One region of the Bradyrhizobium sp. NDS-1 genome, then DNA from elsewhere that is predicted to be linked to it. Evidence: riboswitches for the same ligand, from Rfam matches in the RefSeq annotation. Region 1 holds a riboswitch; the other holds the start of a gene.
What was found. Region 1 has a riboswitch for S-adenosylmethionine ahead of RX330_RS34415 (O-succinylhomoserine sulfhydrylase). Riboswitches for the same ligand answer to the same signal wherever they lie in the genome.

Region 1 (7,366 bases):
CACGCCATTTGGGATGCGGTGCGCGACTTCGGTGCGCTGCATGAACGGCTGGTGCCGGGCTTCGTCACCGCCTGCACGCTCGACGGCGATGCCCGCATCGTCACCTTCGCCAACGGCGCGGTGGCTCGCGAAGTGCTGGTCGATTGCAGCGATGCGCGGCGGCGTCTCGTCTATGCCATCAGCAACGAGCGGCTCAAGCACTACAGCGCCTCGGTGCAGGTGATTGCCGAGGGCGACGACAAGAGCCGGATGCTCTGGACCATCGACATGCTGCCGAACGATCTCGCGGCTTACGTCGAAGGCCAGACCAGGGAGGCCGTGATGGCCTTGCACAGAGCCTTTCCACCGGTCGCGGCCTGATCAGGCTGTGTGAGTTTTTTCACAGAGCTCCGCCCTCGCCGTCCGCAATCATGCCCGCGTGCGTCCGGTTGGCTCCGCTTTCCCGGCGGCGCTCCGCACGCGAGGAGCATGCCATGAGAGGTGCGGACAAGGTGATCTGCCAGGCGGCCGCCGTGCTGCTGCTGTTTTCTGTCGCGAGCTCGCCGGCGAAGGCGCAGTTCCTCGGCGGCGGCGGCGCCGGTGGCGAGGACATGATGACCCAGATGGCCCCGATGCTGGAGATGATGAAGGCGAAGATGGGCAAGCGCCGTTTCGCCATGATGATGCAGACCATGGGCCCGATGATGAGTCGCATGATGGAGAATGGCGGCGGCATGATGGGCGGCGGCTTCGGCGCGCCCAATTACGGCGGCGCAACGCCGATGGGCGGAGGCGGTTATATGCCGACCGGATTCAGTGGCATGGGCGGCGGCGACATCATGGGCATGCTCGGTGGCACCGGCGGCGGCGACATGATGGCGATGATTCCGCAATTGATGCGGCTCGCCAATGTCGGCGGCGGTGGCCATCGCCGCCACAGGCATCGCTAATCGGGAACAGCCGAGAGAGCCGGCCTGATCGCGCCCTTGCTCGCGCGCGGCCCCCAGCGCGTCAGCAAGACGCTGGAGGATGAGAGCAGGCCGAGCACGACCATCGAGCTCGCAGCCAGCCAGAAAAAACTCTGCGCGGTGGCCTCGTGCGTCGACAGCCACCAGCCGACCGCCGCGATGTAGATCAGCCGCGCCGTCTGCGCCAGCACCGGCCCGATCACCTTGGCTGCGCCTTGCGATGAGAAATACATCGTCGTGGCGAGGCCGAAAAACGCGTAGAACGGCCCGACCGTCGAGAGATATTGATGGCTCGCCGCGCGCACGGCTTCGCTGTCGGTGAAGATGTTGATCCAGAGATCTGGGAACAGCGCAACGACGCACGCCGGCGCGCCGACGGCCACGAAGGCGGCAGCACTGGCGATCCACGCGACCCGCCGCGCCCGCGCGACGTTGCCTGCGCCGATCGCCATCCCGACCATCGGCACGCAGGCGATGCCGAACGAGAACGCGATCGAAGTGAGCAGGAATTCGAGCCGGGCGCCGATGCCGTAGCCGGCGAGGATCGCGGTGCCGAACTGCGCCAGCATGTGGGTGAAGATCGAGATCGTCAGCACCGATTGCAGCGGCGAGAAGCAGGCGATGGCGCCGACCTTGAGGATGTCGAAAAACATCGCCCATTGGATCCGCAGGCCGCGCAGCCTCAAGGTGACACGCGCACGACCCGAGAACAGGTACCAGCCCATGATGCCGATGCTCATGCAATAGGCGATCAGCGCGCCGGCCGCGACGCCGCGCATGCCGAACTGCGGCACGGGTCCGAGGCCGAGACCGAGCGTGCCCCCGAGCACGATCTGCCATGCCGCGGAGTTGAGGATGAGGAACGACGGCAGCTTCATGTTGCCGGTGCCGCGCAATACGCCGGCCATGGTGTTGAGCAGCCAGGGCAGCACGGCGCCGCCGAAAAACACCTCCGTATAGGCGACCGCATGCATCAGCACATCGCCGCGGCCGCCGAGCATTTCCAGCACTGTCGGCCCGAAGATCAGCATCCCCAGCATGAAGACGAGGCCGAAGCCGATGCCGATCAGCAGCGCATGCATCGCGAGCGTGCCGGCGCGCTCGCGATCGCCGGCGCCGAGCGCGCGCGCAATGGCGGAAGCCACCGCACCGCCCATGGCCCCGCCCGACATCGTCATGGTCAGGATGATGGCCGGGAACACCAGCGCCATCGCCGCCAGCGCCTCGACGCCGAGCCGTCCGATATAGGAGGTCTCCGCGATCACCGTACAGGTGCCGGCCGACAGCGCGATGACGTTGGGCCAGGCGAGGCCGAGCAGCGTGCGCAGGATCGGCCCGTCCGTCAGCGCGCTTCGCACCGGCGGTGGAGGCGGCGGCAGCGGACGCTCTTGCTCATCGACCGGGATCTCGGCGATGTCGGACATATCCTCTCCGGGGCATGAGCGCTCTTCGCGGCGCGGCAATGCGTAGGTGTGACAATCAATTTGTTCGCGCACAGGCGCGGCGGAGGCTTGTTAGCACGGCGTGGAGCAATTCCTCCTGCGCCAGATGCAGGCGTGCCCTGCGGCAGCGCATTCCGATGGGTGAAGCTATTCGATCGTCCAGACCAGCGGCGGACGACCGCCGACGGCGGGACGCAGATGCACGGCGATATGCCGCCCGCAACCCGCAGCCAGGCCTTCGAACAATCCCGCCAGCACCCTGGCGCAAGCGGGATGATAGTCGGCGACGTCATCCATCAGCTTCCAGCTCTGCTGGCGGAGTTCGAACGCGTTTTCGGATCGCGTCGTCTCGACAGCGTCGTCCTGCGCTGCAAATATCGCGCCCAGGAACGAGGCGAACGTGCTCGCACCGCCGCGGTCCATCGCCAGCGCGGCGGCGACGTCGTCGAAAGACTGCATGCCGATCAGCTTGCCGGTGAGGTGCAGCAGGTAGCCGGCGTCTTCCGGGCCGAACAGCTGCACCATCACGGGCGCGGCGGTGCGCACATATTCCATCGCGTAGTTGCGATAGGCCTTCTCCAGGCGCGGTTTCGGCCAGCTTGCCACCGGCAAAGCCGGCGCGGCTTTCGCATCGAACAGCGGCGCTTCGAGGTGACGTGCGAAGACGAGCCGCTGATCGAGCTCGAGCGGATGATCGTATTGATGGTAGTAACCTTCCAGTCCGTCCTGGCCGTCGACACTCTGCTTGGTGCAGACGAAGCCGAGACGGAGGTCACCGAGGGCTGCGCCATTGTTGGCGTGCCAGCCGCGCAGCATCGCGCGGGAGACCTCGCCGGGCACGCCGCAGATCGCCGTGCCCTTCCAGATCCAGCGTGGCGGCGGATAGCGGATCCAGGCCTTGGTGTCGCTCTCGTACATGTACTCGACATGCACGCCGCCGATCCAATTGGAGAGATAGTGATACTGCGCAGCCGCCACCGCCGGCGGCAGATGATCGATGCCGAGCTTTTGCAGGCCCGGCAGGAAGCGCTCCTGCTGCTGGCGGCGGAACACGCGAAAGACGAACTCCGCCGCATCGGCCGTGCCGCGTCGCGTGACGACGGTGAGAATGAGCCCGGTGAAGTAGGCGTGGTAGAGGTCGGCGACCGCGCGCCAGCGCTTCCATTGAGCTTCCTGCGCGGGGTCCGATGCGGCGGTCATGTTCACTCCCGATCGTTGTCTTGATCGAGTGTGTCACTGCGCCTTCAGGCAAGCAACATGACGCCCAAGCAGAGCGCCCTGCGTGACCGCCAACCAATTCCGCATCACGAAGTTTGCGGCGGCGTCCTGGCCGCGCGCTCGCGCTCGACCCGTTCGGTGACGTCGCGCGCCATCGCCACGGATCCGAGCACATTGCCGCCGGAATCGCGCACCAGCGCGAAGGTCATCTCGATGTAGAGCTTGCGTCCGCTCTTGTGTTGCGCGCGGGTCAGCGTCGGCCTGCCCGCCAGCTTCATCGCGCCGCTGGCGAGCGCCGCCTCGAAGCCCTTCCAGTGCGCCGCGCGGAGATGTTCGGGAATGATCAGATCGAGATTCTGGCCGAGCGCTTCCGCAGCGGTGAAGCCGAACAGGGCCGTTGCTGCGCGGTTCCACCGCATGATCGTGCCGTCGCGATCCGAATAGATCAGCGCATCCGCAACGTCTTCGGCGATCTTGGCGTCGAGCTCGGATTGATTGCTCATGTCGGCACCTCGTAGCCTGGATCGAGTGAAACGCAATCCGGGCTACAGGATCGCGCTACACCCGGAAATGCTTCGAAAGTTTGAGGCCCTGAGCCTGGTAGTTGGAACCGATGCGCTGGCCGTACATCGCGTCTGGACGCGCCAGCATCCTCTCGTAGACCAGGCGGCCGACGATCTGGCCATGCTCCAGGATGAACGGCACTTCGCGCGAGCGCACCTCCAGCACCGCGCGCGATCCGAGCCCGCCGGCACCGGCATAGCCGAAGCCGGGATCGAAGAATCCGGCATAGTGCACGCGGAATTCGCCGACCAGCGGATCGAACGGCACCATCTCCGCGGCGTAGTCGGGCGGCACCTGCACGGCTTCCTTCGAGGCCAGGATGTAGAACTCGCCGGGATCGAGGATCAGGCTGCCGTCGGGACGTGCCGAGATCGGCTCCCAGAAATCCTCGACCGCGTAGCCGGAGCGACGATCGACGTCGACGACGCCGGTGTGGCGCTTGGCGCGATAACCGACGAAGCCGCTGCCTTTCTCGCCGGACAGATCGACGGAGACGGCGACGCCGCCGGAGAGATCGGCATCGTCGATGTCGACGAGGCGCTCGGCGGCATGCAGGCCATCGAGCTCGTCGGCATTGAGGATGGCGTCACCGGTGCGGAAGCGCACCTGGCTGAGGCGCGAGCCCTCGCTGACCAGCACCGGAAACGTCTTCGGGCTGATCTCGGCATAGAGCGGGCCGTGATAGCCGGCGCCGATCATGTCGAAGCGGCGGGTGCCGTCGGCGATCACGCGGGTGAAGACGTCGAGCCGGCCGGTGGAGCTCTTCGGGTTCGCGGCCGCGACGATCTCCGGCGGCAGCGCGAGGCTTTCCAGGAGCGGCACGATGTAGACGCAATTGGTCTCCAGCACCGCGCCGTCGGCGAGGCTGAACTCGTGCAGCTTCAATTCGTCGATGCGCTCGGCCACCGTGGCGCCGGGACCCGGCAGGAAGCTGGCGCGGACGCGGTAGGCGATGTCGCCGAGGCGCAGGTCGAGGCTCGCCGGCTGGATCTGGCTCTCGACGAAGTCGTAGGCGGGCAGGATGAGGCCCGCGTCCGCCATCGCCGCGATCATGCGGTCGGGCAGGATACCATTGGCGTCGGGCGCGACCGTAAACGTCAACCGGGGATCCTCATCAGGGGTCAAATGCATCCGGACATGCGGGAAATACAAGCCTTTTACGGCTATCCGATGGACGCCTTGACGGAAAGGGCATTGCGGAATATGAGCATCACTTATCCCGTGGTGATTTGAGCCGGCCGGCTTGCAGCCACGTTAAATAAGTCGCTAAACAGGCCGGGGACCTCTGTGATCCCGGCCCGTGGAGATATCCAGGCCGGTTTTTTTGTGACCGTTTTCGACGAAGCGGTCACGTCGGAGGGTCCTATGTCGAAGTCGCCTGCTGCTTACCGTCCCGAAACCCGCCTGGTCCATTCCGGCACCCTGCGCTCGCAATATGGGGAGACGTCGGAGTCGCTGTTCCTGACGCAAGGCTACGTCTACAACAGCGCCGAGGAATGCGAGGCGCGGTTCAAGGGCGAGGATCCGGGCTTCATCTATTCGCGCTATTCCAATCCCACCATCGCGATGTTCGAGCGCCGCATGATCGAGCTCGAGGGAGCCGAAGCCGCCCGCTCGGCGGCAACTGGCATGGCCGCGGTGACGACCGCGATCCTGGCGCCGCTCAAGGCCGGCGATCATGTCGTGGCTTCCCGCGCGCTGTTCGGCTCCTGCCTCTATGTCATTCAGGACCTGCTGCCGCGCTACGGCATCGAGACCACGCTGGTCGACGGCCTCGATCTCGACCAGTGGCAGCGCGCGGTGCGGCCGAATACCAAGACGTTCTTCCTGGAGAGCCCGACCAATCCGACGCTCGACGTGCTCGACATTCCCGGCATCGCCGAGATCGCGCACAAGGGCGGCGCGCGGCTCGTCGTCGACAACGTGTTCGCGACCCCGATCTGGCAGAGCCCGCTCGCGCTGGGCGCCGACGTCGTGGTCTATTCCGCGACCAAGCATATCGACGGCCAGGGCCGCTGCCTCGGCGGCATCATCCTGTCCTCGGAAGCCTTCATCGCCGAGCACATCCACAATTTCATGCGCCAGACCGGCCCGTCGATCTCGCCGTTCAACGCCTGGGTTCTGCTCAAGGGCCTGGAGACGCTCAGCGTGCGCGTGCGCGCGCAGACCGATACCGCGGCGCGCATCGCCAAGGTGCTGGCGAGCCATCCGAAGATCGCGCGGCTGGTCTATCCCGGCCGCGCCGATCATCCGCAAGCGGCGTTGGTGAAAAAGCAGATGCGCGGCGGCTCGACGCTGGTCGGCTTCGAGGTCAAGGGCGGCAAAGCGGCTGCGTTCCGCGTGCTCAACGAGCTCAAGCTCGCGCGAATCTCGAACAATCTCGGGGACGCCAAGAGCCTGGTCACGCATCCGGCGACCACGACGCATCAGCGCCTGAAGCCGGAAGACCGCGCCGCCCTCGGCATCGGCGAAGGCTTCATCCGCTTCTCCGCAGGGCTCGAGCATGCAGACGATCTGATCGAGGATCTGACCGCCGCGCTGGAGAAGGCGTAAGGGCTTCGTAGGGTGGGTTAGCGCAGCGTAACCCACCTTACAGCACCGTCTCACATCGGCCGATACGTCCGCACGTCCGCCGGCACGTTCACGCCCAGCTTGATCTGGCCGACGGAGCGGATGATGTCGTCGGCAAGCAGTTGGGCGAAGCAGGCATAGCCCCAATCGTTCATGTGCAGCCCGTCGGCAATGACGAAGCTCTCGACCGGGATCGACTGGTTCTCGTGCCAATCCCGCATCACCTCGAAACGGGGGAAGATGCCGACCTTGCGGAGCTCGGCAACATTGCCGAGCAGCTTGATCATCTTGCCGGCGCTCTCCTTGCGCTGGTTGACGGCCGGCGAATATTGCGGATCGACCAGCACGATGTCGGTGCCACCGGCGGCCTGAATGCGGCTGATGCCGTCCTCGACCAGCTTGGCGGTCTCGCCGGGATCGAGATTGCGCAGTACGGCGTTGGTGCCGACCTGCCAGATCACGAGATCCGGATGAGTATCGATCACCTGCGTCTGCAGGCGCTTCATCATCTCGGGGGCGTCCTCGCCGCCGACGCCGGCATTGACGACGGTGATGTCGGCGCTCGGATAGTGCCGGCGCAGCTGCGCGGCAAGACGGTTCGGATAGTTGAACTCCGGCGAACTC
Region 2 (7,366 bases), 1.2 Mb from region 1:
CCACGTTGCCGTAGCGTGGGTTACGCCAGCGACCGCGCTTCGCGCGCCCGCCAGCCAACCCATCCTACGCGCCTCACCTCAATTCGGCATCACATACGCATAGATCTTCCCGCGCGAGACCGGCGCCTCGCGGACGCGGTTGCCGTTGTTGCCGGAGATCATGATCGGATTGCCGTGCGCGTCGATGCCGGTGATGACCCCGACATGGCCGCCACGGCTGCCACGCGACATCACCGCGATGGCGCCGACCTGCGGACCGGAGACGCGGGTGCCGTAGCGCGCGAACGAGCTCGCCATGTCGGATCCCGTGCCCTGATGCCCGGTCTTCTGCAGCACCATGTTCATGAAGCGCGCGCACCACAGACTGCCGCGCCCGGTCGGATTGCTGCCGACATAGCGGCGCGCCTCCGAGACGAGGCCCGATCCGCCGCCAAAGCCGCCGCCACTCATGCCGTTGCTGGCCATGCCGCCGTTCGCGCTGGCGGCCATTCCATCGCCATCGCGCATGGCCATTCGACGGACACCGCTCGTGGCCATGCGACCGCTGCCTCTAATGATCGTTTCACCATTGCCGCTCATGGCAATGCCTGGGCTGTTGGCGTTCGGATCATAGCTGGCAAAGGTGTTGCCGAACCCGTTCGCCTGCAGCTGTGCCGCGCTGCGCTCGAAGCGCGAGCTGCGTGCGTGGTGGCGGTGATGATGATGTCTGGCGTGGTGCACGTAAGCGTGCCGCTCTGCGCTATGACGATGATACGGCCGCGCTGAGGCCGGAGAGACGAACGCGGCGACCGCCGCGAGGAAGATCGCCAGCGCGACAACACGACGCGACAGGCGAGACGCAAGCAACTCGAACATTCTTCATCCTTCGTTGACACCCCACTTCCCGATCGGCCCGTGCGGCGGCCGACATCCGCTTTGCGTATCAGAATCCTGATGTGGCGAGATCAAGACGCGTTCTGGAAGATTTTGCGCGCAGGTTAACGGATGTTAGAACTCACATGCGTGAACTGCAGAACGGCATTCCAATGCCGCAACACCCTCAGAGAGAAAACCCGATGCCTTACGCCGTCACGGAGGACAAGTGCCGTCTCTATTTCGAAGAAGCAGGCAGCGGCACGCCGATCATCTTCCTGCACGAATTCGCGGCCGACTACACCAATTGGGAGCCGCAGATGCGCTACTTCTCGCGCGGCCATCGCTGCATCACCTATTCGGCGCGCGGCTACACGCCCTCGGACGTGCCCGAGGGCGAAGTCTACGGCTACACGCATTTCTACAGCGACGCGCTCGCGGTGCTCGATCATCTCGGGATCGAGCGCGCGCATCTCGTCGGCCTGTCGATGGGCGCCTACTCGTCGCTCCAGATCGGATTGAACGCGCCGCAGCGCGCATTGTCGATGACGCTGGCCGGCGTCGGCTCCGGCTCGGAGCTCGAGAACCTCGACGCCTGGCGCCAGCAGTGCCGCGCCAATGCCGAGCAGTTCGAGACGCTGGGATCAGTGGAAGTGGCAAAAGTCACGCGCGAAGCGCCGAGCCGGATTCCCTTCCTGGTGAAGGATCCGCGCGGGCACGCCGATTTCTACGCCGCGCTGGCGCGGCATGACGCGAAGGGATCGGCGCGCACGATGCGCGGCTTCCAGGGCGGACGTCCCTCGATCTACACGATGGCGGATGCGATCAAGAAGGCGACGACGCCGGCGCTGATCATCTGCGGCGACGAGGACGATCTATGCGTTGGGCCGAGCCTGTTCCTGAAGAAGCATCTGCCAGCGGCGGGGCTGGCGATGTTTCCGAAGTCAGGTCACGTGCTCAATCTCGAAGAGCCCGCGCTGTTCAACGAAAGCGTGGAACGCTTCGTGACGCTGGTGGAAGCAGGAAGATGGCCGGCGCGCGATCCGAGGTCGCTGGCTCCGCACTAGCTGTCATTCCGGGGGCGCTCGGAGAGCGAACCCGGAATCTCGAGATTCTCAGGTGCGCAATTGCGCACCATAGTTCGGCACGTCGTGCCGCCCCGGAATGACGGCAAGACTATTTCCCGCCGCCGCGGCTCAGCAGAAACACGCCCTGCTCGCCGAACATGTTCCACACCCACCAGGGCAGGTTCAGCGGCACCGGGCGGCCGTAGAGATCGAGCGCGACCGAACGCTCCATCTTGACGTTGATCTCGTCGCAGAGCTGCACGAAATCCTTGATGGTGCAGAAGTGGATGTTGGCGGTGTCGTACCAGGTCGCCGGCAGGTTCTCGGTGCGCGGCATGTGACCGCCGACCAGGAGCTGGAGCCGCATCTTCCAGAAGCCGAAATTCGGGAACGAGACGATGGCGCGGCGGCCGATGCGCAGCAGGTTCTCCAGCACGACACGCGGCTGCCGCGTCGCCTGCAGCGTCTGCGACAGGATCACGTAGTCGAAGGCGTCATCCGGATAATTGACGAGGTCGGTGTCGGCATCGCCCTGCACCACAGCAAGACCCTTGGCCACGCAGCGGTTGACGCCCTCGCGCGACAGCTCGATGCCGCGGCCGTCGATGCCGCGGGTCTCCAGCAGTTGAAGCAGATCGCCCTCGCCGCAGCCGACGTCGAGCACCTTCGAGCCCGGCTTGACCATCTCGGCGACCAGCCGATGATCCGCGCGAAAATCACCGGACTGCCCGGTCGCAACGCCGCCGAGCGGCAAGACCTCCTGCACCGACATGCTAGCTACCCTTCAGTCCGCGGGCCTTGCCTGCCGATTGCAGGAAGGCGCGGGAGATGTCGAAGAATTCGGGAACGTCGAGCAGAAAGGCGTCATGCCCGCGATCGGTCTCGATCTCGGCGAACGACACCCGCGCGCTCGAAGCGTTCAGCGCGTGCACCAGCGCGCGCGATTCCGAGGTCGGGAACAGCCAGTCGCTGGTGAAGGAGACGACGCAGAAGCGGGTCTTGATATCGGCGAACGCCTTCGCGAGCACGCCGCCATGGTCGGCTGCGATGTCGAAATAATCCATCGCGCGCGTCAGATAGAGGTAGGAATTGGCATCGAACCGCTCGACGAAGGAGGAGCCCTGGTAGCGCAGATAGGACTCGACCTGGAAGTCGGCATCGAACGAGAAGGTCGGCAGCTCGCGGTCCTGCATGCGCCGGCCGAACTTGCGATGCAGCGCTGCATCCGAGAGATAGGTGATGTGCGCCGCCATGCGCGCCACCGCGAGCCCGCGATGCGGGTGGATGCCGTGATCGGCATAGCCGCCGCCGTGCCAGTCGGGATCGGCCATCACCGCCTGGCGGCCGAGCTCGTGGAAGGCGATGTTCTGCGCCGAGTGCCGCGTCGCGCAGGCAATCGCCAGCGCGGAGAACACACGGGCAGGATAAGCGGCGGTCCATTGCAGCACCTGCATGCCCCCCATCGAGCCGCCGACGACCGCGAACAGCGCGTCGATGCCGAGCCGGTCGATCAGCATGGCCTGCGCGCGCACCATGTCGGGGATGGTGATGACAGGGAAATCCAGGCCCCAGACCTTGCCGGTTGCAGGATTGATCGACGCGGGCCCGGTCGAGCCCATGCAGCCGCCGATCACGTTGGAGCAGATGATGAAGTAATGCTTGGGATCGATGGGGCGGCCGGGGCCGACCAGCGTCTCCCACCAGCCGGGCTTGCCGGTGACGGGATGCACGTTGGCGACATGCTGATCGCCGGTCAGCGCATGGCAGATCAGAATGGCATTGGAGCGATCGGCGTTGAGCTCGCCATAGGTCTGGTAGGCGATCTGGAACGGGGTGAGATCTACGCCGCAATCGAGCCGCAGCGGCTGCTCGGTGCCGAAATGCGCGACCTGCGAGCTCGGATGATCCACCTCGTGCGACCGCTCGTCAGCGCTGATCGCAGGACTCGGTATCGACTTGACGCCACCCATCTGACCATCGACCTCGTTTGCGATCGAACCTCGATCGCCACTTGCATCAGGCCATGAAAAACCCGGCCTGAACGATAGGTTCGGCCGGGATCGAAAGCGTCCCCGGCCTGTTTAGCGAGTTTTTTAACGTGGCTGCAAGCCGGCCGGCTCAAATGACCACGGAACGGGCAAACGCTACCGTCTTGGGCGGTTTTCGTCAAGTCGCGGACCGGATCGGGCTGATTGGTCTCCGTCGCGCGGGCCAAAAAGGACGTCATTTCTCTTTGCTTTCGCCGCCCCGACTGCCTAATCAGGATATCCCCCATCGGAACGATCGACAGTCCAAGCCATGTCCCAACGTCCGCCCGCGCCACCATCGCTGCAGGAACTTCGCAAGGAGATCGACGCGATCGACGAGGGCATGCATCGCCTGCTGATGCAGCGCGGCGACATCATCGACCGCCTGATCCAGGTGAAGCAGACCCAGGAGGTGGGCTCGGCGTTCCGTCCGGCGCGCGAGGCCGCCATGATGCGCGAGCTCGTGCAGCGTCATCGCGGCATCCTGCCGCTCGACACGGTCGAGAGCATCTGGCGCGTCATCATCTCGACCTTCACTTATGTGCAGGCGCCGTTCTCGGTGCATGCCGACGTCTCGGTGAGCGAGCCTGCGATGCGCGATTCCGTGCGCTTCAATTTCGGATTCACCGTGCCCTACGTCGCGCATTTCAGCGCGCAGGCCGCAGTCGAAGCGGTGGCGAAGTCCAAGGGCGATTTGGCGCTGGTCTCGGCCACGTCCAGCCGCACGCCGTGGTGGCTGGAGCTGGAAGCGGACGGCGCGCCGAAGATCATCGCGCGGATGCCCTTCATCGAGCGTGCCGACCATCCTGCAGCCCTGCCGGTGTTCGCGATCTCGCGCGTCGCCGATAGCGCCCTGGTGACGGAGGTCGAGACCTTCAGCGTGCGCGTCTCGGGGTGGAACGCCGAGGTCGCGCGCGCCCTGTCGCCGCTCGCCGAGATCGTGGCGGTGCCCGATACCGCCTTCGACGGCGCGGCATTGCTGGTCTCGGTCACGGGTGCGACCAGCATCGACAAAATCAGGGCTGCCCTGATCGAGGCGGGGGCCTCGGTGCGCTCCACGGCCCTCGTCGGCAGCCACGCAACGCGCTATACGGTGCCCCCGACCGGGGCGAAATCGTAAACCGCGCGCCGCGCCCCGCCATTTTCGGAGTTGAAGATGTCCCGCCCCGTGCCGAATCCCGGCATTCTCGATATCGCGCCCTACACGCCCGGCAAGAGTCCGGTCGCCGAGCCGGGCCGCAAGGTGTTCAAGCTCTCCGCCAACGAGACGCCGTTCGGGCCCTCGCCCAAGGCGATCGAGGCGTTCAAGCGCGTAGCGGACCATCTGGAGGATTATCCGGAAGGCACTTCGCGCGTACTGCGCGAGGCGATCGGCCGCTCCTTCGGACTCGATCCCAACCGCATCATCTGCGGCGCCGGCTCGGACGAGATCCTCAATTTGCTCGCCCACACCTATCTCAGCCACGGCGACGAGGCGATCTCGACCACGCACGGCTTCCTGGTCTACCCGATCGCGACCATGGCGGTCGGCGCCAAGAACGTGGTCGCGCAGGAGACCAACCTCACCTGTGACGTCGACGCCATCCTGAAAGCCGTGACGCCGAAGACAAAGCTGGTCTGGCTTGCAAACCCCAACAATCCGACCGGGACCTATGTGCCGTTCGACGAGGTCAAGCGGCTGCGTGCCGGCCTCCCCTCGCACGTGCTGCTGGTGCTCGATGCCGCCTATTGCGACTACGTCTCCCGCAACGATTACGAAATGGGAATCGAGCTCGTCGCCACCACCGAGAACACGGTGGTGACGCACACTTTCTCGAAGATCCACGGCCTCGCCGCGCTGCGCATCGGCTGGATGTTCGGCCCCGAGCACATCATCGACGCGGTCAACCGCATCCGCGGCCCGTTCAACGTGTCGACGCCGGCGATGTATGCCGCGGTCGCCGCGATCGAGGACACCGCGCACCAGGCGATGTCGAAGCAGTTCACCGAGACCTGGCGCAATTGGCTCACCGAGGAGATCGGCAAGCTCGGGCTGAAGGTGACGCCGAGCGTCGCCAATTTCGTGCTGATCCACTTCCCGACCGACAAGGGCAAGACGGCCGACGACGCCGACGCCTTCCTCACCAAGCGGGGCCTCGTGCTGCGCGGCTTGAAGAACTACGGCCTGCCGCATTCGCTGCGCATGACCATCGGCACCGAGGAAGCCAACCGTCTCGTGGTCGAAGCCTTGCGCGACTTCACGGCCGGCAAATGAGCGCGGATCCGCACTTCCAGCGTGTCGCGCTGATCGGTTTCGGCCTGATCGGCGGCTCGATCGCGCGCGCTGCGAAGCTTCAGGGCCTGGCCGGCGAGATCGTCACCACCGCGCGCTCGGAGAAGACGCGCGCGCGTGTGCTCGAGCTCGGCATCGTCGACCAGGTCGTGGCAACGAATGCGGAAGCGGTGAAGGATGCCGATCTCGTCATCCTCTGCATTCCCGTCGGGGCCTGCGGACCTGTGGCCCAGGAGATCGCCGCGCACCTGAAGCCCGGGGCTATTGTCTCCGACGTCGGCTCGGTCAAGGGCGCCATCGTCAGGGACATGGCGCCGCATCTGCCGAAGTCGGTTCATTTCGTGCCGGCCCACCCAGTGGCGGGCACCGAGCATTCGGGGCCGGATTCAGGCTTCGCCGAGCTCTTCATCAACCGCTGGTGCATCCTCACCCCGCCGGAAGGGGTCGATGCCGCGGCCACCGATCGCCTGCGCGCGTTCTGGGCGGCGATGGGCGCCAAGGTCGAGATCATGACGCCGGATCATCACGATCTCGTGCTCGCGATCACGAGCCATCTGCCGCATCTGATCGCCTACACCATCGTCGGCACCGCCGACGAGCTGGCGCAGGTGACGGAATCCGAGGTCATCAAGTTCTCCGCCGGCGGTTTTCGCGATTTCACCCGCATCGCTGCCTCCGACCCGACGATGTGGCGTGACGTCTTCCTCGCCAACAAGGAAGCCGTGCTGGAGATGCTCGGCACCTTCACCGAGGACCTCGCAAAGCTCACCCGCGCAATCCGCCGCGGCGACGGCGAAGCGCTGTTCGACCACTTCACCCGCACCCGCGCCATCCGCCGCGGCATCGTCGAGATCGGTCAGGATTCGGCCGCGCCGGACTTTGGGCGGCAGCATGGGGCGCTGAAGAAGCCGTAACCCTCCGTCATTCCGGGGTGTCCGCAGGGCGAACCCGGAATGACGACAAAATCAATCAATACAGCGGCGGGATCTGGCCGACCTTGACCGGGCCGAGCAGCACGGCGCCGTCGACGAATTTCAGCGGGAAGCTGCGCGCCTTCTTGCCTTCCAGCGTGCTCTCGGTGCCGATCGAGTTGATACCCGCGGCGACGCCGGCATTGGCGTTCTGCTTGATCACCTTGCCGAGGCCAG

Region 2: another riboswitch for S-adenosylmethionine. It lies ahead of RX330_RS04455 (homoserine O-acetyltransferase MetX); the one in region 1 lies ahead of RX330_RS34415 (O-succinylhomoserine sulfhydrylase).

The regions. Positions count from the first base shown of each region.
Region 1 is NZ_CP136628.1:7,348,970-7,356,335, forward strand. It holds gene RX330_RS34385 (SRPBCC family protein) at 1-360, shown strand, start outside; gene RX330_RS34390 (hypothetical protein) at 474-929, shown strand; gene RX330_RS34395 (MATE family efflux transporter) at 926-2,371, opposite strand; gene RX330_RS34400 (hypothetical protein) at 2,537-3,589, opposite strand; gene RX330_RS34405 (PAS domain S-box protein) at 3,694-4,110, opposite strand; gene RX330_RS34410 (2'-deoxycytidine 5'-triphosphate deaminase) at 4,166-5,302, opposite strand; SAM riboswitch at 5,383-5,462, shown strand; gene RX330_RS34415 (O-succinylhomoserine sulfhydrylase) at 5,537-6,724, shown strand; gene RX330_RS34420 (SGNH/GDSL hydrolase family protein) at 6,775-7,366, opposite strand, start outside.
Region 2 is NZ_CP136628.1:948,439-955,804, reverse strand. It holds gene RX330_RS04470 (TIGR02594 family protein) at 79-855, opposite strand; partial or broken gene RX330_RS35680 (hypothetical protein) at 844-981, shown strand; gene RX330_RS04465 (alpha/beta fold hydrolase) at 1,056-1,919, shown strand; gene metW (methionine biosynthesis protein MetW) at 2,029-2,691, opposite strand; gene RX330_RS04455 (homoserine O-acetyltransferase MetX) at 2,693-3,889, opposite strand; SAM riboswitch at 3,980-4,059, opposite strand; gene RX330_RS04450 (chorismate mutase) at 4,218-5,066, shown strand; gene hisC (histidinol-phosphate transaminase) at 5,103-6,200, shown strand; gene RX330_RS04440 (prephenate/arogenate dehydrogenase family protein) at 6,197-7,132, shown strand; gene RX330_RS04435 (DUF2125 domain-containing protein) at 7,188-7,366, opposite strand, start outside.